2 regions of the Variovorax sp. PAMC26660 genome follow, and region 1 is predicted to be linked to the other one. Evidence: predicted binding sites of a transcription regulator. Region 1 holds the regulator's gene; the other holds the start of a gene.
The links. The regulator NrdR, encoded in region 1, represses ribonucleotide reductase genes. The targets are predictions, from matches to a motif close to CACNANATNTNGTG.
Positions count from the first base shown of each region.

Region 2: the regulator NrdR is predicted to act here: its motif matches at 5,768-5,781, upstream of H7F35_RS17015 (ribonucleoside-diphosphate reductase subunit alpha).

Region 1 is NZ_CP060295.1:7,141,783-7,152,559, reverse strand. Features, by position in the region: gene H7F35_RS33560 (pilus assembly protein) at 1-2,322, shown strand, start outside; gene H7F35_RS35080 (type IV pilin protein) at 2,319-2,735, shown strand; gene H7F35_RS33550 (GspH/FimT family pseudopilin) at 2,732-3,304, shown strand; gene nrdR (transcriptional regulator NrdR) at 3,326-3,769, opposite strand; gene glyA (serine hydroxymethyltransferase) at 3,804-5,048, opposite strand; ZMP/ZTP riboswitch at 5,087-5,212, opposite strand; gene H7F35_RS33535 (lytic transglycosylase domain-containing protein) at 5,242-6,075, opposite strand; gene H7F35_RS33530 (DUF748 domain-containing protein) at 6,674-10,501, shown strand; gene H7F35_RS33525 (DUF349 domain-containing protein) at 10,692-10,777, shown strand, end outside.
Region 2 is NZ_CP060295.1:3,576,869-3,587,645, forward strand. Features, by position in the region: gene H7F35_RS17000 (carbohydrate kinase family protein) at 1-482, shown strand, start outside; gene H7F35_RS17005 (histone H1-like DNA-binding protein) at 576-1,133, opposite strand; gene H7F35_RS17010 (ribonucleotide-diphosphate reductase subunit beta) at 1,330-2,568, opposite strand; gene H7F35_RS17015 (ribonucleoside-diphosphate reductase subunit alpha) at 2,770-5,685, opposite strand; gene ampD (1,6-anhydro-N-acetylmuramyl-L-alanine amidase AmpD) at 6,035-6,637, opposite strand; gene H7F35_RS17025 (sigma-54-dependent transcriptional regulator) at 6,624-8,177, opposite strand; gene H7F35_RS17030 (two-component system sensor histidine kinase NtrB) at 8,182-9,879, opposite strand; gene H7F35_RS17035 (PP0621 family protein) at 9,896-10,162, opposite strand; gene H7F35_RS17040 (inner membrane protein YpjD) at 10,159-10,777, opposite strand, start outside.

The DNA.
Region 1 (10,777 bases):
GCACGCACGCAGCGGATTCGCAGCGATCTTCCGGGCGCTCGGGTGCAGACCTTCGCCATTGACCTGGGGCAGGGGGGCGACGGTGCGGTCCGGCAGAAACAGCGCGGCAGCGCGTTCTACCTTGCCGCCAAGTACGGAGGCTTCGAGGACAGCAACGACGATGGCAATCCGTTCCGGGCGGCCGATGGTGTCGGGCGGCCGGACGTGATCGGCAACGCCGAATGGGCCGACGGCCTCGATGCGGACGGGCAACCGACACCCTCGAACTATTTCATGGCGAGCGACCCGCGGCAGATGGCGTCGGCGATCCGCAGAGTTTTCCAGCAGGCCGCCGCGCCATCGGGCCGCGGCGTGACGAGCGGCGCGATGTCATCGGACCGGCTCACGCAGGCGGGCGCCAGTGTCTATCTCGCGCAGTCCGGCGGGCGGCGGTGGGCGGGCACGCTGCTGTCGTATCCACTGGCCCACGATGCGGCTACAGGCAACGTGCAGCGCGGCGAGCGGCCCGACTGGGACGCTGGTGCCCTGCTGACCGGCCGAGCGATGGCACAGCCAGCGGTGGCTGCGCGCGATCCGGCCAGCAGGCGGATCTTCAGCCTCTCGACGGGCGGAACAGGCGTGTCGTTTGAATGGGCGGCGCTCGATACGACCCTTCGTGCTCACCTGAGCGCGACGCCCTATGCCGAGCCTGCTGCATCGGACGCCCTGGGGCCCGAGCGACTGGCCTATCTGCGGGGAGATCGGCGCAAGGAGCTGTCGATTCCGGATGGCGTGTTCCGGGTTCGCGATTCGGTCATGGGCGACATCGCCCATTCCATCCCCTTGTTCGTGGGTGCGCGGCAAGGCCGGCAGGCGGCGGTGTATGTCGGCGTCAACGACGGCATGCTGCATGCGTTCTCGGCTCGAACCGGCGAGGAATTGTTTGCCTATGTGCCCCGCAGTTTGTTTCCCAAGCTGGCGGCCTACACCTCGCCGGACTACATCCATCAAAGCCAGGCCGACGGCTCGCCGATGGTCGGCGAAGCGCTGACGGCCCATGGCGCGCAGAGGACCGTGCTGGTCTCCGGCACCGGCGGCGGGGCCACCGGTGTCTTCGCACTCGATGTGACCGACCCTTCGGCTTTTTCCGCGAACAAGGTGATGTGGGAGTTCAGCGGTGCGGATGACGCGGACATGGGCCATTTGACGCAGGCACCGCGCGTTCTGAAGTTCCGCACCTCGGCGGCGACCCGTGGGGGCGCGGCCACCTACGGCTGGTTTGCCGTTGTGCCTTCGGGGTTCAACAACGCCCATCCCGAGAAGCGCGCCGCGCTGTTCCTGCTCTCGTTGGACAAACCTGTCGGCGCCGCGTGGGCGCGGGGCGTCAACTATCACAAGATCGTTCTGCCTCGTCCAGCCGACAACACCATCGTGAACGCACTGAGCGTGCCGGGCGACTATGCGGCTGCGGATGGCGCCACGCGCTTCCTCTATGCCGGCGACACCCAGGGCAACCTGTGGAAGTTCGACTTCACTGGCAACGCGCCGTGGAGCGAGGGCAACGCATTGGGGCTCAAGGGCCGTCCCCTGATGGTTGCGATGGGCGAGGGCGATGCGGTTGCCAGGCGCCAGCCGATCACCGTGCAGCCGGAGGTCGGCGTGGGGCCGGATGGTGACGCCATCGTGCTCTTCGGCACCGGGAAGTTCGCGAGCCCGGAAGACCTGGCTCGCTCGAACCACGGGCTGCAGACCATGTACGCCGTGTACGACAACGGCACCCCTGTTCCGGCCGGTGCTGCGCGCACGCAGCTTCAATCGCGCAAGACGGATGTTGCGACAGGGGGAATGCTTGCGTCCATCACCGGCGATGCGTTCGTGTACGGCGCCTTCGACCGCAAGACGACCAGCCGGCGCGGCTGGTACTTCGATCTGCCGGCTTCACCCGATCGAGGCGAGCGGCTGGTGTCCAGGCCGCTGCTGAGCGATGGCCATCTGTTTTTCAACACGCTGATACCCAAGGCGAGCCTGTGTGGCGGCGACGGTGGCGGGCGCAGTTGCGCCGTGAACGCGATGACCGGACTCTCGAAGGGCGGCACTTGCGAGCCTTCGGACACGGGCCTGCCGGGCACAGCGCACCTGGTGCAGTTGGGCGAGGCGACCTACAGCGCGACCGACTCTTTCGGTCGCCGGCCGGCAACACGGCGGCTGTCTGTCGTCAGGCTGGGCGCTCGGGGCGGTGTCTCGACTGCGCGGCCTGTCGTCGATGACGGCAAGGGGGCGCAAGTCGCGGGGCGCCTCAATTGGCGGCAGGTCATCGACTACCAGGGAGCAAAGAAAAAATGAGCGCAACGGCATCGCGCCATCGCGGGTTCACGTTGATCGAGGTCATGATCGTGCTCGCCATCGTTGCCATCCTGGCGGCCATTTCCTATCCGTCGTACATGGACTTCGTGCGCAAGAGTTGGCACAGCGAAGCACGGTCCGCGCTGATGCAGCAGATGCAGCACCAGGAGCGCCACTTCACCCAGGTCGGTCGTTACCGCGCCTACGAAGGCGATTCGGGCGACAGCGGAGCGGGTGGCAAATACACCGTCGAAAGCAGCAATTGCGAGGGGCACGGCAACATCGAAAGCTGTGTCCGGCTCACAGCGAACCTGAAGGCCGGCTTCTCCGATCCACAGGTCGGCAAGTTCTGGATCGACAGCAAGGGCGGCAAAGGGTGCGATGGCCTGCCGCGCGGCAGGTGCTGGCAATGAAGGCGTTCTTGCGCAGTGCGAAGCACGCGAGCGGCTTCACGCTGGTCGAGTTGATGGTGGTCGTGGCCATCGTCGCAGTGCTGGCGACCATCGGCGTGCCGAGCTTTCGCGATCTGCTGCTCAATCAGCGTCTGGCGGCGGCCGCGCAGGGCTTCAATTCCGCGTTGAGTCTGGCGCGCATGGAGGCCATCCAGCGTTCGCAGAGTGTCAGGGTGCTTGCGCTGGCGGGCAATGACTGGGCCAGTGGCTGGTCTGTGCTGACCGGGCCGGAGTCTTCGCTTCAGGCATTGCGAAGTTTCGAGCGGTTGCCGGAGGGCGTGAGCGTCGATGCAGCGCTCGGAGATGGATTCGCGCAAGGCTTGCGCTATGACAGCAACGGATTTTCTCGTCGGGCATCCAGCGGGGCCTTTGGTGCCGGATGTCTTACGCTGAAGGCGGAGACTGGCCGCCGGGCATCGATCATCGTGTCGGGATCGGGCCGGGCAAGGGTTTGCGATCCGGATCGGCGAGGAGATTGCGGCACCGGTGCGTGCGGCAGAGGAAGCACGTGGGAGGAAGAAGGCGCGTGAAGCAACCCAGTGCGGGCCGGCTCAGATGTCCCGCAGCAACTGTCTGAACTCGTCCACGTCCTCGAAGCTGCGGTACACCGAGGCAAAGCGCACGTAGGCCACCTTGTCCATGCGCTTGAGTTCGCGCATCACGAGCTCGCCGACCTTGGTCGAGTCGATCTCGCGCAGGCCGCTGGCCAGCAGTTTCTGTTCGATGCGCAGCAGGGCGTTGTCGATCTGCTCGATGCTCACCGGCCGTTTGCGCAGCGCCAGCATCATCGAGGCGCGCACCTTGCTCGAATCGAAATCGGCGCGGCTGCCGTCCTTCTTGACGACAACCGGAAAATTGACGTCGGGCCGTTCGTAGGTGGTGAAGCGCTTGTCGCAGGCGCTGCACTGGCGGCGCCTGCGGACGAAGTCGGCATCTTCCGATACACGGGTCTCGACGACCTGCGTTTCAAGGTGACCGCAAAAAGGGCACTTCATGCGGCCATCACGATGCCTGGAGCAGCTTCGGGGTTCAGCGGTAGACCGGGAACCGGCTCGTCAGCGCGTGCACCTTGGCACGCACCGCGTCGATGTTCGCCGCGTCGCGCGGGTTCTCGAGCACGTCGGCGATCAGGTTCGCGGTGGCGCGGGCCTCTTCGTCCTTGAAGCCGCGTGTGGTCATGGCGGGGGTGCCGATGCGCACGCCGCTGGTGACCATCGGCTTTTCAGGGTCGTTGGGGATCGCGTTCTTGTTGATCGTCATGTGGGCGCTGCCCAGCACCGCTTCGGCTTCCTTGCCGGTGATGCCCTTGGCGCGCAGGTCGACCAGCATCAGGTGGCTTTCGGTGCGTCCGCTCACGATGCGCAGGCCGCGCTGGGTGAGGGTGTCGGCCACGATCTGGGCGTTCTTGACCACCTGTTGCTGGTAGGTCTTGAACTCGGGCGCCATCGCTTCCTTGAACGCAACGGCCTTGGCGGCAATCACGTGCATCAGCGGGCCGCCTTGCAGGCCGGGGAAGATCGCGCTGTTGATGGCTTTCTCGTGCTGCGACTTCATCAGGATGATGCCGCCGCGCGGGCCGCGCAGGCTCTTGTGCGTGGTCGAGGTGACGATGTCGGCGTGCGGCACCGGGTTCGGGTACACGCCTGCGGCCACGAGGCCGGCGTAGTGGGCAATGTCGACCATGAAGATCGCGCCCACGTCCTTGGCCACCTTGGCGAAGCGCTCGAAGTCGATGCGCAGCGAGTAGGCCGAGGCGCCCGCGATGATCAGCTTGGGCATGTGCTCATGCGCCTTGCGTTCCATCGCGTCGTAGTCGATGGCTTCGTTGGCATCCAGGCCATAGCTCACGACGTTGAACCACTTGCCGCTCATGTTCAGGGGCATGCCGTGGGTCAGGTGGCCGCCTTCGGCCAGGCTCATGCCCATGATGGTGTCGCCGGGCTTCAGGAAGGCCAGCATCACGGCTTCATTGGCCGAGGCGCCGCAATGCGGCTGCACGTTGGCGGCTTCGGCGCCGAAGATCTGCTTGATGCGGTCGATGGCCAGTTGCTCGGCCACGTCGACGTGCTCGCAACCGCCGTAGTAGCGCTTGCCCGGGTAGCCTTCGGCGTACTTGTTGGTGAGCTGCGAGCCTTGGGCGGCCATGACGGCGGGCGAGGCGTAGTTCTCGCTGGCGATCAGCTCGATGTGATGTTCCTGGCGCGCGTTTTCGGCTTGAATCGCAGCCCAGATTTCGGGATCGGTCTGTTCGACCAGGATATTGCGTTGGTACATGGCAGTCCTTTGAAGACGAGGTCCTTGTTCAACCAAACAAGGGCTGCCCAGGCGAACGGCTGAACGCCTGTTGTGGTCAGGCGGCACGCTTCCCAGTGGTATTCCACGTCAGCGCGTGACACCTGTTGAGGGTGCTGCGCCTATCGCCAGTCGCGTACCGGCCGAGTGTAGCTCACACCCGGCCGCAAGGCCTTCAGGAAACGGCGGAAAGCAGGGCGACCTTGGCAGGCTCCGAGCCTTCTTCCGGCTTGGCCGGAGCCACCACCGGCATCGGCTGGGCGCGCACGCCCGGCGGCGTGACCGACGGCGCGCGGCCATTGGCCACTTGCAGCAGGCGTTCATGCTCGGCCATCACCTTGCTGGCGTAGCCGCCGTCGTCCTCGAGGTTGGCTGCGCCGACGTAGTAGCGCAGGCCGCCTTCGAGCGAGCCGGCACGGGCGATGCATTCCTGCAACACCTTCACACCGACGCGCATGTTGGTCACCGGGTCGAAGGCGGTGAGCGTGCCGCCCGCGCTTTCGTACTTGTCGCCGTGCACGCGAGTCATGACCTGCATCAGGCCTTGCGCGCCCACCTGGCTCTGCGCGAAGGGGTTGAAGCTGGATTCGACGGCCATGATCGCGAGGATCAGCGTCGGGTCGATCTTCGTGCGCTTGCCGATGCCATAGGCCTCGGCGACCAGCACGCTGAGCGGCTCGGCGGCCACGCGGTACTTCTTGCTCAGCCAGTAGGCCACCGCAGCTTGCTGCTTGGGCAGCTCGCTGGGGCTCGCGGCCGTGGTGCGCTCGATGGCGGTGGGCTCGAGGTCGGTGGCTTCAGGCGCAGGCTTGCGCGACTGCAGCCAGCCCATCAATTGTTCCTCGCCGGTCTTGCGCAGATCGGGCCGCGCCACGAGGGCGAGGGCCGCGAACACGATGGCCAGACCGACCAGTGCAAACCCGTTATGGGTGATTTCAAAAAAGCCGTCTGCCACATCGGACACAAAGGTCCTTAGCCCGCGGGCTGTGGCATCAAACGCCTTGTTCATCGCTCTTCCTTTCTGTGCGGCACCCGAACCGCAACGCCTGGGACAGGCGAGGGATGAAGGCAACGGCGCTTGGATTGGTACGAATCAGGTTCCGCGCATGGAAGGAGGGTTAGGAGCGCGGTGACCTGATCAAGCCGGGGGAGTTCGGCAGCGGATTCAGGGGAGGCCCTGCTGCGTCTGGCAGCGAAGGCAGGCGGATTCTAGCGTGGCTAAATACCCGGTCAAGCATAATGAATCTGTTTCTTATGCTAATAGTTGTTTAAAAAATGGACCGTGACTGAGGTGTTTTGGCTTAGGGGAAAGCCCTGAAAAGATTCGATTTGCAATGCGAGGGTGCGGCACCTAATCTGAACAGGCCTGAGGTTTCAGGCGCTTTTCCGAGGTCCGGCAGCCGGAGGTGCAAGTCAAAGGCTCGAACGACCGAGGATCCACGGTGGCAATCTCTTGCTGCCAGCACGACAGGAACCATTGACTTCCAGTCGCGCGAATCGATGGCATGGGTCTTATGCCCGCCATCAAGCCCGGTGATGAGGCACTCAGTCGAATCACCGGGCTTTCTTGTTTCTGCATTCCCACCTGTTTGCGGCACACTCCGGCGATGGACGTAGCTTCGATCAAACAAAACAAATGGGTGCGACGTGGGATCGTCGCGGTGCTGGTTCTGCTGGCCTTCTGGGTCATTGCCTGGCTGGCGGTGCCCCCGATAGCCAAGAGTCAGATCCAGAAAATTGCGAGCGAGAAGCTCGGCAGGCAGGTCACGGTCGGCAAGATCGACTTCAAGCCCTGGACGCTCGAACTCACGCTGAACGACCTGCGCATTGCCACCGCCGACGGCAGCAAGTCGCAAGTGGCCATCCAGCGCATCTACGCGGACGGCGAGCTGCAATCGATCTTCCGCCTGGCGCCGGTGATCGACGCGGTCACGATCGACGGCCCCGCCATCCTGCTCACGCACCAGGCCGACGGCAAGTACGACATCGACGACATCCTGGCCAAGCTGTCGGCCGGCCCGCCGCCCGACCCCAACGCCAAGCCGGCGCGCTTTGCCATCTACAACATTGCGATCAATGGCGGCTCGGTCGATTTCGACGACCAGACCGTCAAGCGCAAGCACGAGCTGCGCGACTTCGTGCTCAAGGTTCCTTTCCTGAGCAACCTGGCCTCCAAGCGCGACGTCAACACCGAGCCCAAGCTGGCCTTCACGCTGAATGGCAGCAAGTTCGATTCGGCTGCTTTCACGACGCCCTTTTCGGACAACCGCAAGACCGACGCCCATGTGCAGTTCAAGGGCCTCGACCTGGTGCCGTACCTCGGCTACATCCCCGGTGGCCTGCCGGTGCGCTTGCAGGCAGGCAGCCTGGATGCCGACCTGAAGATCGGTTTCGAGCAGGGCGCTGCAACGGGCCTGAAGATCACCGGCACCGTCGAGGCGCACACCACCAAGGTGGCCGATGCGCGCGGTCGTGACCTGCTGGGCTTCGAGTCGCTCAAGCTGGCGCTGGCCGATGTGCGGCCGCTGGAGTCGGTGTTCCATCTGAGCGAGATCGCGCTGGTCAACCCGCAATTGGCGGTCGCCCGCGACGCGGCCGGCCAGCTCAACCTGCTGTCCACCGACCCGGCCACCGGAGCGACCGAAAAAGCGGCGCCTTTGCCCACTGCCGCAGCCAGCGCGCCCGCCGGCAAGCCCGCCGAAAAGCCCGTGCTGAAGGTACAGGTCGACAAGGTCGCCCTGAGCGGCGGGCGCATCGGCTGGCGCGACGAAACCGTCAAGCCCACGGCGGCTGTCGATCTGACCGAGCTCGGTGTTGACGTCACCGGCGTCACCTGGCCGATGGAAAAGCCGGCCCAGTTCAACGGCAGCACTGCCATCGCCGGCGCCAGCCTCAAGTTCAAGGGCAGCGCGACCGACAAGGTGGCCGATGTGCAGACCGAGGTCGATGCGCTGCCGCTGTCGCTGGCTGCACCTTATCTGGCGCAAAGCCTGGAGCCCACGCTGGACGGCAAGCTCAGCGGCCAGATCGACATTGCCTGGGCCCAGCCTGAGCTCAAGTTCAAGGCGCGCCGCCTGTCTGCCGACGGGCTGGCGCTGACCCAGGCCAAGACCGCGCTGGCCAGCGTCGGCCGCTTCGAGCTGGTCGACGCCGAAGTCGACATGACGAAGCACACGTTGAATGTGGCCTCGTTCACCGCGACCAACCCCAAGGTGCGCATCGAGCGCGACAACGAAAAGCGCTGGATGTTCGAGCACTGGCTCAAGACGCCCGCTGGTGGCGGCGCCAAGGAAGCCGAAGCCAAGGTGGCCGCGCCCAAGCCCGCTGCCGCACAAGCGGCGCAGCCCGGCGCCAACACCAAGCCGTGGGCGCTGACCATCGGCACCCTGGCGGTCGACAACGGCAGCCTCTCCTATTCAGACAAGGCGAGCGCGACGCCGGTGGCGGTCGAGATCACGGCCTTCAAGCTCAACGCCCAGAAAATCGCGCCGGACACCAACACGGTTTCGCCGCTGCAGGTGTCGGGGCGCATCGGTTCCGCGGGCCGCTCGGCCGATCCGGGGCGCTTCGACTACAAGGGTAACCTCGTGCTGAAGCCGCTGGCGGCTGAAGGACGTCTGGAGATTGCGTCCTTCCCCGCCCACGCCTTCAAGGCCTACTACGCCGACGCGCTCAACGTCGACATCCGCCGCGCCTTTGCGAGCTTTCGCGGCACGGTGCGCTATGCGACCACCCCGGCGGGCATGAGCGTTAAGCTGGCCGGCGATACCGCGCTCGACGACTTCCGCGCCAACAGCGTTTCGCTGACCCAGTCGCCCGGCTTCGACCGCAACAACAACCAATTGTTGAGCTGGAAGACCCTGAGCCTGCGCGGCCTGCAGGTCAGCATGGCGCCCAACGCCGCGCCGGCTGTGGACGTGCGAGAAACCACGCTGACCGACTTCTTCGCCCGCGTGATCGTCGACCCCACCGGCCGGCTCAACCTGCTGAACCTGACCAAGAAGGGCGAGGCCGAAGCCAACGCCGCTGCAGCAGCCGCTGGCCAAGCCAGCACCCGCAAGGGCCCAGGCGGCACCACCACCACGACCCGCGCGGCGCCGCCGAAGGCGACGTCGGGCGGCGCGCCGGTGTCGGCCGAAGCCATGGTCGGCGGCGCACCCGAGCCCGCCAAGCCTGTGGCGGCCGCTGCGCCGGTTGCCACGGCGCAGGTCGCCGACACGGGCCTCGCACCGGTCATCAACTTCGGCCCGATGAGCCTGGTCAACGGCAAGATCGACTTCACCGACCTGTTCGTCAAGCCCAACTACTCGGCCGATCTCAGCGAGCTGACCGGCAAGCTCAGCTCGTTCTCGTCGAATCCGCCGAAGGGCGAGGGCGGCCGGCCCGCGCTGGCGGACCTCGAACTGCGCGGCAAGGCGCAGCAGACGGCGGCGCTGGAAATCACCGGCAAACTCAATCCGCTGGTCAAGCCGATCGAACTCGACATCACCGCCAAGATGCGTGACCTCGACCTGGCGCCGCTGTCGCCGTACTCGGTGCGCTACGCCGGCCACGGCATCGAGCGCGGCAAGATGAGCATGGACGTCAACTACAAGGTGGCGGCCGATGGCCAACTGACAGCCACCAACAAGCTGGTGCTCAACCAGCTGCAGTTCGGCGATGAAGTCGCTGGCTCCACCAACAGCCTGCCGGTGAAACTGGCCGTGGCGCTGCTGGCCGATCGCAACGGTGTGATCGACGTCGACCTGCCGCTCAGCGGCTCGCTCAACGACCCGCAGTTCAGCGTCGGCCCGCTGATCTGGAAGGCCGTGGTCAACCTGATCGTCAAAGCAGTCACGGCGCCGTTCAGCCTGCTCACGGGCGGGCTGGGCGGCGGCAGCGGCGAATCGAGCGCCATCACCTTCGAGCCCGGCAGTTCGACGCTCAGCACCACGGCCAAGGAAAGCCTGGACAAGGTCGTGAAGGCCCTGACCGACCGGCCCACCTTGCAGATGACCGTGGTCGGTACCTCCAGCCTCGAAAAAGAACGCGACGCCTACCAGCGCCAGCGACTGCGCCAGCTCACGCTGGCCGAGAAGCGCCGCGTCGCGGTGCGCGGCGGCCAGACCGGCACCGACGTGCCGCCGGTCACCGATGCCGAGTACCCCGATCTGCTGACCGCCGTCTACAAGCGCGCCGACATCACCAAGCCGCGCAACATGGTCGGCCTTGCCAAGGACTTGCCCGTCAAGGAAATGGAAAACCTGTTGCTCGCGAGCGTGCCGGTCGACGAAGAGTCGATGCGGCAACTCGCGGTCGAACGCGGCGCTGCCGTGCGCGACTACCTGCTCGCGCAGAAGCTGCCGAGCGAACGTTTGTTCCTGGGTGCTGTGCGCACCACGGCCAGCGGCTCCGACTGGAAGCCGGGCGCCGAGCTCAGCCTGACCATGAAGTGAAGGGCGGGGACTTGGTTTTTTCCTTCAGCTTGCTATATATGTAGTCCGTTAACCTCTACGCCCACGACCCCGCGTTCGCCGCCGTTCCACAACGGAATTCGGCGGTCAACCGCAAGTGGGTGAAAATGTCGATGCGCGCCGGCCTTTGCCGGCGCCTTCGCTTTCTCTACTAAGACAACGATTTCGCGCAGTGACCTCTACTTCTTCCAAGCCCAACGACCTTCAGGCCCTCGACACGCTCACCGGCGGCGCCTTCACCGCGCCGACCTCCGGCGA
Region 2 (10,777 bases), 3.6 Mb from region 1:
CGCCCGATGGCCGCGAGGCGATGCTGCAGCACGCCGAGCAGTTCGCCGCCGCTGGTATTCCCTTCGTGTTCGATCCGGGCCAGGGTCTGCCGATGTTCGACGGTGAAGCGCTCAAGCATTTCGTCGAGCTGGCAAGCTGGGTCGTGGTCAACGACTACGAAGGCAAGATGCTGTCGCAGCGTACGGGCTGGAGCTTGGCCGAGATCTCGAAGCGCGTGCGCGGCCTGGTGGTCACGCTGGCGGCCGAGGGCTGCGAAGTCTGGATCGACGGTGAGCGTGAGCACGTGGCGGGCGTCGTGGCCACCGAGGTGGTCGAGCCCACCGGCTGCGGCGACGCATGGCGTGGCGCGCTGCTGTTCGGTCTGGAGAAGGAATGGCCGCTCGCGCAATGCGCGGCATTGGGCAATCGCATCGGGGCGCTCAAGATCGCGCAGCGCGGTCCGCAGAACTACCAGGTCGATCGCAAGGCTCTGGGCCTGTAATTCTCAGCCGGCTCGCCGGCTTGTTCCGGCGCCATGAAAAAAGCCCGACACCGTGAGGTGCCGGGCTTTGCGCCTTCAAGGCCGCTGAGAAACTCAGGGCTTGCTGGCCGTCGGAAACGGCCAGGCTGCCTGGGGATTCAGCGTCGTCTGCGCCGCAGGAGCGGGCGCTACGGCAGCCTTGGCGGGCGCTGCAGCTTTGGCTGCCTTCTTTGCTGCGGGCTTCTTTGCCGCAGCAGCAGGCTTGGCGGCAGCGGCAGGCTTGGCAGCGGGCTTTTTCGCGGCTTTCTTGGCCGCAGCCTTTTTCGCCGGGGCCTTCTTGGCAGCAGCCTTCTTCGCAGGCGCCTTCTTGGCGGCGGCCTTCTTTGCCGGAGCCTTCTTGGCAGCGGCCTTCTTCGCCGGAGCCTTCTTCGCTACGGCCTTCTTTGCCGGAGCCTTCTTGGCGGCGGCCTTCTTTGCCGGAGCTGCCTTCTTGGCGGCTACCTTCTTCGCAGGCGCCTTCTTGGCGGCTACCTTCTTCGCCGCGACCTTCTTGGCCGGAGCCTTCTTCGCAGCTACCTTCTTTGCCGGAGCCTTCTTAGCAGCCACGACCTTCTTTGCCGGAGCCTTCTTTGCAGCGGCTTTCTTAGCCGGCGCTTTCTTTGCAGTTGCCATTTCTATTTCTCCTTGATCAAGTTGAAAAAATCAACCTATTGAAGCACTCCACGCACGTTGGTAGCGTGAAGCGATTCATGGCGTTGGAATCTGAGCCCCAGCACCATGAACACCTGAGCCCTCATCCATGCCGCGCTCTGTGGCGCGATCGGTGGCAAGGGCAATTCTTGAATTCATTAATTCTTATCGGAAAGATTCAATCCCAGGAGAGCGCACCACCCGACTGGTACTCGATCACGCGGGTTTCGAAAAAGTTGCGCTCTTTCTTCAGGTCAATCATTTCGCTCATCCAGGGGAACGGGTTTTCTTCGTTCGGGAAAAGCGTTTCGAGGCCGATCTGCTGTGCACGCCGGTTGGCAATGTAGCGCAGGTAGCCCTTGAACATGGAGGCATTCATGCCGAGCACGCCACGCGGCATCGTGTCTTCGGCGTATTTGTACTCGAGCTCGACGGCCTTCATGAAGAGGTCCTTGATCTCGGCCTTGAACTCGGAGGTCCAGAGGCCGGGATTTTCGAGCTTGAGCTGGTTGATCAGGTCGATGCCGAAATTGCAGTGCATCGACTCGTCGCGCAGGATGTACTGGTACTGCTCGGCGGCGCCGGTCATCTTGTTCTGGCGGCCCAGCGCAAGGATCTGCGTGAAGCCGACGTAGAAGAACAGGCCTTCCATCAGGCAGGCGAACACGATGAGCGACTTGAGCAGCGTCTGGTCGGTTTCGTGCGTGCCGGTCTTGAAGTGCGGATCGCTGATGGCGTCGATGAACGGGAGCAGGAACTGGTCCTTCTCGCGGATCGACTGCACTTCGTTGTAGGCGTTGAAGATCTCGCTCTCGTCCAGGCCGAGCGACTCGACGATGTACTGGTACGCGTGCGTGTGGATCGCTTCCTCGAAGGCCTGGCGCAGCAGGAACTGGCGGCATTCGGGAGCCGTGATGTGGCGGTAGGTGCCCAGCACGATGTTGTTGGCGGCCAGTGAGTCGGCGGTCACGAAGAAGCCGAGGTTGCGCTTGACGATGCGGCGCTCGTCTTCGGTCAGGCCGTTCGGGTCTTTCCACAACGCGATGTCGCGCGTCATGTTTACTTCTTGCGGCATCCAATGGTTGGCGCAGGTGGCGAGGTACTTTTCCCAGGCCCACTTGTACTTGAACGGCACCAACTGGTTGACATCGGTCTGGCCGTTGATGATGCGCTTGTCGGAAGCCTTGACGCGCTGGGCGACAGCGGGGACCGCAGTGGCGGTCGGTGCGACCTGACGCAGTGGCGCAGCGGCGCCGTCATCGAGCGTGCGCAGTGCTGCGGGTTGTGCAATCGACGAAGTCGGAGCATCCACCGAACGACCTGCGGGCGAGCCGCTGGTCGATGCGTTGTGGTGCTGCAATCCTTGTTGCATATCCTTTGGTAAGGAGGGCTTGACTTCTTCGTCCCAGGTCAACATAGAAAAATCCAATGCTCAAATTATCGGAGTAACGATGTAAGTTGCAAAGTGCTCGTTCACATCGCGCTCCATTTATGTGGTTGTTATGTTGCTCGCATGCATCGCGCGATGTCAGTCAATGCCTTCATTGTCTGAACGTCGCGCGATTTTTTGCATGCGCCTCACTGGCTCACGGACTCTGTGTCGCGAGCATCGACACGTTCACTGGCACGCTTCGCAGGTCGGATCGTCCACACCGCAGAACGCGATGTCGGTGGCAGGCATCGCGCTCATCTGTGCCTTCGCTGCAGCAGCGGCGGCTTCGAGTGCGCTCATGCCCGAAGGTGCGTCGTTGCCCGACGACACCGCGTTGAGACGGCCCGATTGCACCGTCGATTTTTCGGCGTGCGTCGCGCTCTGCGTGCGCAGGTAGTAGGTGGTCTTCAGGCCGCGCAGCCATGCGAGCTTGTAGGTGTCGTCGAGCTTCTTGCCCGATGCGCCGGCCATGTAGATGTTGAGCGACTGCGCCTGGTCGATCCACTTCTGGCGACGCGAGGCGGCTTCGACGAGCCACGTGGTTTCCACTTCGAACGCGGTGGCATAGAGCGCCTTCACGTCTTGCGGCACGCGGTCGATCGGACGCAGCGAACCGTCGAAGTGCTTCAGGTCCATGACCATCACGTCGTCCCACAGGCCCAGGCGCTTGAGGTCGCGCACCAGGTAGTGGTTGATCACGGTGAATTCGCCCGACAGGTTCGACTTGACCGACAGGTTGCCGAAGCAGGGTTCGATCGAAGCGTCGACGCCGATGATGTTCGAGATGGTCGCCGTCGGTGCAATGGCCACGCAGTTCGAATTGCGCATGCCTTGCGTCTTGATCTTCTGGCGCAGCGCGTCCCAGTCGAGCGTGGACGAACGGTCGACTTCGACATAACCGCCGCGTGCCTTCTCGAGCAGGTCGAGTGTGTCGATCGGAAGGATGCCCTTGTCCCACAGCGAGCCCTTGTAGCTCGAGTACTTGCCGCGCTCACGCGCCAGGTCGGCCGATGCCGAGTAGGCGTGGTAGCAGATGGCTTCCATCGATTCGTCGGCGAACTGCACGGCTTCCTGCGAGGCGTAGGGAATGCGCAGTTCGTACAGCGAGTCCTGGAAGCCCATCAGGCCCAGGCCGACCGGACGGTGGCGCAGGTTCGAGTCGCGCGCCTTCTTCACGGCGTAGTAGTTGATGTCGATCACGTTGTCGAGCATGCGCATCGCGGTCGAGATCGTCTTCTTCAGCTTTTCCTGGTCGACCTTGCCGTCCTTCAGATGCTGCAGCAGGTTCACCGAACCCAGGTTGCACACGGCGGTTTCGGTGTCGCTGGTGTTCAGCGTGATCTCGGTGCACAGGTTCGACGAGTGCACCACGCCAGCGTGCTGTTGCGGCGAGCGCACGTTGCAGGCGTCCTTGAACGTGATCCACGGATGGCCGGTCTCGAACAGCATCGTGAGCATCTTGCGCCACAGGTCCGAGGCCTGCAGCGTGCGCGCCGGCTTGATCTCGCCGCGGGCGGCCTTCTCTTCGTAGGCGACGTAGGCCTTCTCGAAGTCGGCGCCGAACAGGTCGTGCAGGTCAGGCACGTTGGAGGGCGAGAACAGCGTCCAGGTGCCCTTTTCCATCACGCGACGCATGAAGAGGTCGGGAATCCAGTTGGCCGTGTTCATGTCGTGCGTGCGGCGGCGGTCGTCGCCGGTGTTCTTGCGCAGCTCCAGGAACTCCTCGATGTCGAGGTGCCAGGTTTCCAGGTACGTGCAGACGGCGCCCTTGCGCTTGCCGCCCTGGTTCACCGCCACGGCCGTGTCGTTGACCACCTTGAGGAACGGCACCACGCCTTGCGATTCGCCGTTGGTGCCCTTGATGTGGCTGCCCAGCGCGCGCACGCGGGTCCAGTCGTTGCCCAGGCCGCCCGCAAACTTCGAGAGCAGCGCGTTTTCCTTGATCGACTCGTAGATGCCGTCCAGGTCGTCGGGCACGGTGGTCAGGTAGCAGCTGGACAGTTGCGAGCGCAGCGTGCCGGCGTTGAACAGCGTGGGCGTGCTCGACATGAAGTCGAAGGACGACAGCACTTCGTAGAACTCGATGGCGCGCGCTTCGCGGTCGATTTCGTTCAGCGACAGGCCCATCGCCACGCGCATGAAGAAAGCCTGCGGCAGCTCGATGCGGGTCTTGCGCACGTGCAGGAAGTAGCGGTCATACAGCGTCTGCAGGCCGAGGTAGTCGAACTGGTTGTCGCGCTCGGCCTTCAGGGCGGCGCCCAGGCGGGGCAGGTCGTACTGCAGCAGCTTTTCGTCGAGCAGTTCGTTGTCCACGCCCTTCTTGATGAATTGCGGGAAGTAGTCGGCGTAGGCCGTGGCACGGTCGGCCGGCATCACTTCGCGGCCGATGATCTCCTTGAAGATCGTGTGCAGCAGCAGGCGCGCGGTGGCGAAGGTGTAGTCGGGGTCTTTTTCGATCAGCGTGCGGGCCGCCAGGATCGAGGCCTTGTAGACCTCGTCCAGTGGCACGCCGTCGTACAGGTTGCGCATCGTCTCGGCCTGGATCGGCGCGGCGGTGATGCTGTCGCCCAGGTTTTCGCAGGCGGACTCGATCAGGCCCTTGAGTTCGTTCAGGTCAAGTGCGACGAGCTCGCCGTTGTCCAGCACGTGCAACGCGGGTGCGGCCGGCGTGTCGTGCTCGACCTGCTTGGAGCGCTCTTGCGTGCGGCGTTCGCGGTACAGCACGTAGGCACGCGCGATTTCGTGGTGGCCGCCGCGCATCAGGCCGAGCTCGACCTGGTCTTGCACGTCTTCGATGTGGAAGGTGCCGCCGCCCGGACGCGAGCGCACCATGGCGCGGATCACGGCTTGGGTGAGCGTGTCGACCGTTTCGCGCACGCTGGCCGAAGCTGCGCCCTGGGTGCCGTGCACCGCCAGGAAGGCCTTCATCATCGCGATGGCGATCTTGTTCGGCTCGAAGGGCACGACGGCGCCGTTGCGGCGAATGATCTGGTAGTGCGCGAGGTTCTGGCCGGTGGACGAGCCAGCAGTGTCTCGCTGCTGCTGCGGTGGCGTCGAGGGAACGGCACGCGGGGTCGATTGGGGGTTCAGGGCTGTTTGCATTCGCTTCCTCTCGGTTGGCAATTCTTGTTGGATGGCGACGCCTTGGCGGGTGTCGCGCCGACATTGAGCGTCGGACGGAAGACACTATATCTAGGGTGTGGGAGGGGTACAACCCACTAGATGTAGCGTTTTCCTCTGGATACAACCACTACCGATATTTCTTTCGGCATAGGACACGGCCAGCGGTGCCGCATCAATACTGGCCTATGGTGGCGCAAGCCGCATGGGGCTTGGCTTGCAGGCCGATTTGGGCCTGCAGGGCGCATGGTTGCTGGATCGAGCGTTTGCAATTGTCGCATTGCTGCGCCGCAAGAACGGCGCATCACGGGACGCAACGCGATTGAAAAAATTAGCGCTGCACCACCTGAGCAGGAAACATTTGTTGATCCCACCCGAGCTGTTCGCGCAGCAAACGCCAGTCGAAACCTTCGCCGGGGTCTTGCTTGCGGCCCGGCGCGATGTGCTCGTGACCGGCGATGTACGCGATGGCGTAGTGCTGCGCGACGGCGGCGCAGAGGCTTGCGAGCGTCTCGTATTGCGCCTCCTCGAAATGCCGGCCTTCGAGGCCTTCGAGTTCGATGCCGATCGAGTCGTCGTTGCAGTTGCCACGGCCGCGCCACGACGACACGCCGGCATGCCAGGCGCGGTCGTCGCAGCTCACGAACTGCCAGAGTTCGCCGTTGCGGCGCACATAGAAATGCGAGGACACCGCCAGGCCGCGGATGCTCTGGAAGTAGGGGTGCGCGTCCCAGTCGAGCTGGTTGGTGAAGAGCTGTTGCACTGCGTCACCGCCGTACTCGCCGGGCGGCAGGCTGATCGAGTGCAACACGACCAGGTCGGTCTGCGCGCCTTCGGGGCGAGGGCCGAAATTCGGCGAGCGCAGTGCCTTGGCGAAGCGATACCAGCCGGCCTGCCAGAGGCCGTCGTCGGCGGAGGCTTCAGTCGTCGGCATGGCTGCTGGCGCCATCGTCGCCGTTGGGCGTGGTGATGCCCAGCCGGGCGATGCGGTAGCGGATCTGGCGCAGGCTCATGCCGAGCCGCGCGGCGGCTGCCGTGCGGTTGAAGCCGCTTTCGTGCAGCGCGCGCACGAGGATTTCGCGCTCCTGCTGGTCGAGGTAAGCCTGCAGATCGGAGGGCAATGGGGGCGCGGCAAGCTTGGGTTCTGCGACAGGCGCAACGGGAGCGGTGGCAACGGGCAGATCGCCGGCGGGCGACAGCGGGGAAGGTCCTGTGGCGGCGGCTTCTGCGGCAGCCGCTGCCGTGGCGGCAGCGCTCATCAGGTCGAGCTGCAGTTCGTCGCCGTCGTTGAGCGCGACCGCGCGGTGCAGCAGGTTTTCAAGCTCGCGCACATTGCCGTCGAGCGGGTGCAGCGCCAGCCGGCGCAGCAATTCGGTCGACAGGTGCGGCACGGGCAAGCCGCCGTCTTGCGCGATGCGCGCGAGCAGGGCAGTGCACAGCGCGGGCAGGTCTTCGCGGCGCTCGCGCAGCGCGGGCACCGCGATCTCGATCACGTTGAGGCGGTAGAAAAGGTCTTGCCGGAAGCGCGCGGCCTGCACCTCGGCGTGCAGGTCCTTGTGCGTGGCGCTCACGATGCGTACATCGACCGCGTCTTCCTGCGTCGAGCCGATCGAGCGCACGCTGCGCTCCTGGATGGCGCGCAGCAGCTTCGACTGCATGGCCAGCGGCAGGTCGCCGATTTCGTCGAGGAACAAGGTGCCGCCGCGTGCGGCCTGGAAATAGCCGTCGCGGTCTTGCGCCGAGCCGGTGTACGAGCCCTTCTTGGCGCCAAAGAATTCGGCTTCGAGCAGGTTCTCGGGAATCGCGCCGCAGTTGACCGCGACAAAAGGCCCGTCGCTGCGTTGGCTGCAGGCGTGCACCGCACGCGCCACCAGTTCCTTGCCCGTGCCCGATTCGCCGCGCACCAGCACCGGCGCCATGCCGCGCGCCACTTTCGCGATGCGCGACTTGACCAGGCGCATGGGTTCCGAATCGCCCACCAGCCGGTCGAGCGCAGCAGCGCCGCTGCCCGTGGTCACCAGCGGTGTCTCGCTGCTTGCCGGGGTTGTCCGCACGGCGCGGGCCGGCGGCAGCGGCGACGCCTGCCGCGCCTGCACGGCAGAGGCGACAACGGCGCGGAACTGCTTCAGGTCGACAGGCTTCGTGAGGTAGTCGAAGGCGCCCGCCTTCAGCGCCTCGACCGCGTTTTCGGCCGAGCCGTAGGCGGTCATGACGACGCAGCGCTCGCTGCGCTGGTCTCTCTGGATGCGATGGATGATTTCCATGCCCTGCCCGTCGGGCAGCCGCATGTCGGTGATCACCGCGTCGAAGCGGCCGGCTTCGAGGTGCTGCCAGGCTTCGGACACGCTGCCCGCGGCTTCGACGCGATAACCCTCGCGCAGCAGCGTCAGCTCATAGAGCGTGCGCAGGTCGGGTTCGTCGTCGATGACCAGGATCTGCGCGGGGCGCTGGGTGGGAGGGTGCGGAATGCTCACGGCCCTATTGTGTCAGCCGGTTTTCGCTGGCGGCGAAGCTGACGAAGAATTCGTTGCCCTCGGGGCCGCCCGGCACAAGCGAGCGTCGTTCGTAGCCGATGGTGGCGCCGTGGCGCCGGCACAGCTCGCGGCAAAGGAACAGGCCGAGCCCGCTCGAGCGGCTCTCGGACGAGAAGAAAGGCTCGAACAGATGCCGCTTCACTGCCGGCTCCAGCGGCGCGCCGTCGCTCCACACCGCCAGGCTGGGGCGATGGGTGCCCCCGCGCTGGAGCGTCGTCAGCACCTGGATCGAGCCTTCGCGATTGCCGGCGTAGCGCGCGGCGTTGTCGAGCAGGTTGACCATCAGGCGGCGCAGGTGTTCGGCGTCGAAGCGCACGTCGCTCTGAGCGGCGTCCAGCGTGATGAGCACGCCCTTGCGCTGCGTCTGGCGCACCCACTCATCGGCCAGCACCTGCACCGCGGGGTCGAGCACGACCTGCTCGCCGAGCGAGAGCACGCGCTGCTGGCGCGCCCGCGAGACGTCGAGCACGTCGTCCACGATGCGGGCCAGCCGCTGCGCGTTGTGCTGGACCATGCTCGTGAGCTTGCGGTGCGCGGGGTCGGTCAGGTCTTCGGCGAGCAGCGCGCTGGCTTGGGTGATGGCTGCCAGCGGATTGCGGATTTCATGCGCGACGGCGGCCGACATGCGGCCCATCGCGGCCAGTTTCTCGGTGCGGATGCGGGCTTCGAGTTCGCGCAGGTCCTGCAGGAACATCACGCAGAGGCTGTCGACATGCCGGTCGCTGGTGGGCGTGAGCCGCGTGCGCACGCGCACCTCGCGCGCTGCGCCGCGCGCCTGCGCGACGGGAATTTCTTCGGATTGCGGCGCCCGGCGCGCGAAGGTCTGGCGCGCGAGCGCGGCCAGCGCATGCCAGGCCGGCTGCGCATGCAGCGCGAACGGCGGCGTCATTTTTGCCAGGCCCTGCCCGAGGATCGCATCGGCCGCCGGGTTGGCCGCGTGCACCAGCCCTTCGGCGTCGATCACCAGCACGCCTTCGCTCAGCGTCTCGATCACCAGGTCGTTGACCTGCGCCTGCATCTGCGCGCTGCTGCGGTTGCGCTGCGCCACCGCCTCCTCGCGTGTCAGGCGGCGGGCCAGTTCGTGGGCGAGCAGGGCCACCACGAAGAGGCCGGTGCCGGTGAGCGCCGCCTGCACGAAGCGGCCGGAAGAGTCGATCGGCTGCTGCAGCCAGTGCCAGCCCGCGTCGGCCAGCAGCAGCAGCGTGACGGTGGCCGTGGTGCCCAGGCTCACGGTCATCGTGCCGAGCACCGCGCTCATGAGCACCGGCAGCGCAAACAGCGGCGTGTAGTTGACGTTGCCGCCCTGGATCACCTGCAGCGAGGTGAAGGCGGCGAGGTCGACGCCGATGGTCAGCAGCCACAGGGGGGTGAAGCCGCGAATCGGCGGCACGAAGCGCGTGTAGCGCATGCCCAGCCAACTGGCGATCAGGTAGCCGGCCGAGATCGCGATGGCCACCGGCTGCATCGTCTGCCCGAGCGCGAAGGCCACGCACTGCAACAGCACCAGCACCAGCGCGACGAAACAGCGCGCGACCATGAAGCCGCGCCAGAGCCGCTGCAGGGCCGTGCTTTGGCCGCGGCCCTGTTCGAGCACGTCCCAGTCGGTGACCGGTTCGCCGCGCGACCAGAGGGGGGAACTCATGAGGGGCGCTGCGTGCTCAGCCGGGCGCCGCGCCGGCCTGGCGGTGCGCGGTGCTGCAGTAGACCACGCCACCGGGGCCGGCGATGGCGTCGGTGGCCGGCAGGTGCAGGCCGCAATGGGCGCAGCGCACCATGGCCTGCGGCGGGCCGACCGCGGGTGCGGCGGGCGCCCGCTGCGCTTTGGCCGCGCGCTCGCGCTGCGCATCGCGCATTTCTTCGCGCCGGTTCTTGCGCCAGAGCCAGATCGCGATCCAGAGCACGGCGAGGACAAGCAAATACTTCATACGGGAGGACGCGTCAGCACCACTTCGAGCACGAAGCGGGAGCCTACATAGGCGAGCAACAGGAGGGCCGAGCCGGCGTACAGCACGCGGCGTGCGGTGCGACCGCGCCAGCCGAAGCGCGCCCGGCCGATCAGCAGGATCGCGAAGGTGAGCCACGCGAGCACCGAGAAGGTGGTCTTGTGGTCCCACTTCCAGATGCGACCCGCGGCGCCGTACAGCTGCTCGCTGAACAGAAGGCCGGCCAGCAGCGTGGCCGAGAGCAGCACGAAGCCGGCGGTCACGAAGCGGAAGGTGAGCCGTTCGAGCGTGAGCAACGGCACGCCACCATCGCCCGGCGTGCCGCTCGTCAGGCGAATCTGCTTTTCGGCCCGCGTGATCAACCAGGCGTGCACCACGGCCGCGCCAAACAGGCCGTAAGAGGCAATGCCGAGCGCCAGATGCAGCGGCAACCAGGGCGAGGCGCTGACATGCAACGGCGTGCCAGGAAACAGGATGGCCAGCAACACGGCGGCCGCACCCAGCCAGGCCAGCGCGCGGCGCACCTTCAATTGGGGATACATGCGGCTTTCGACCGCATAGACGGTGAGCACCAGCCAGGCGGTGACGGAAAGCGCG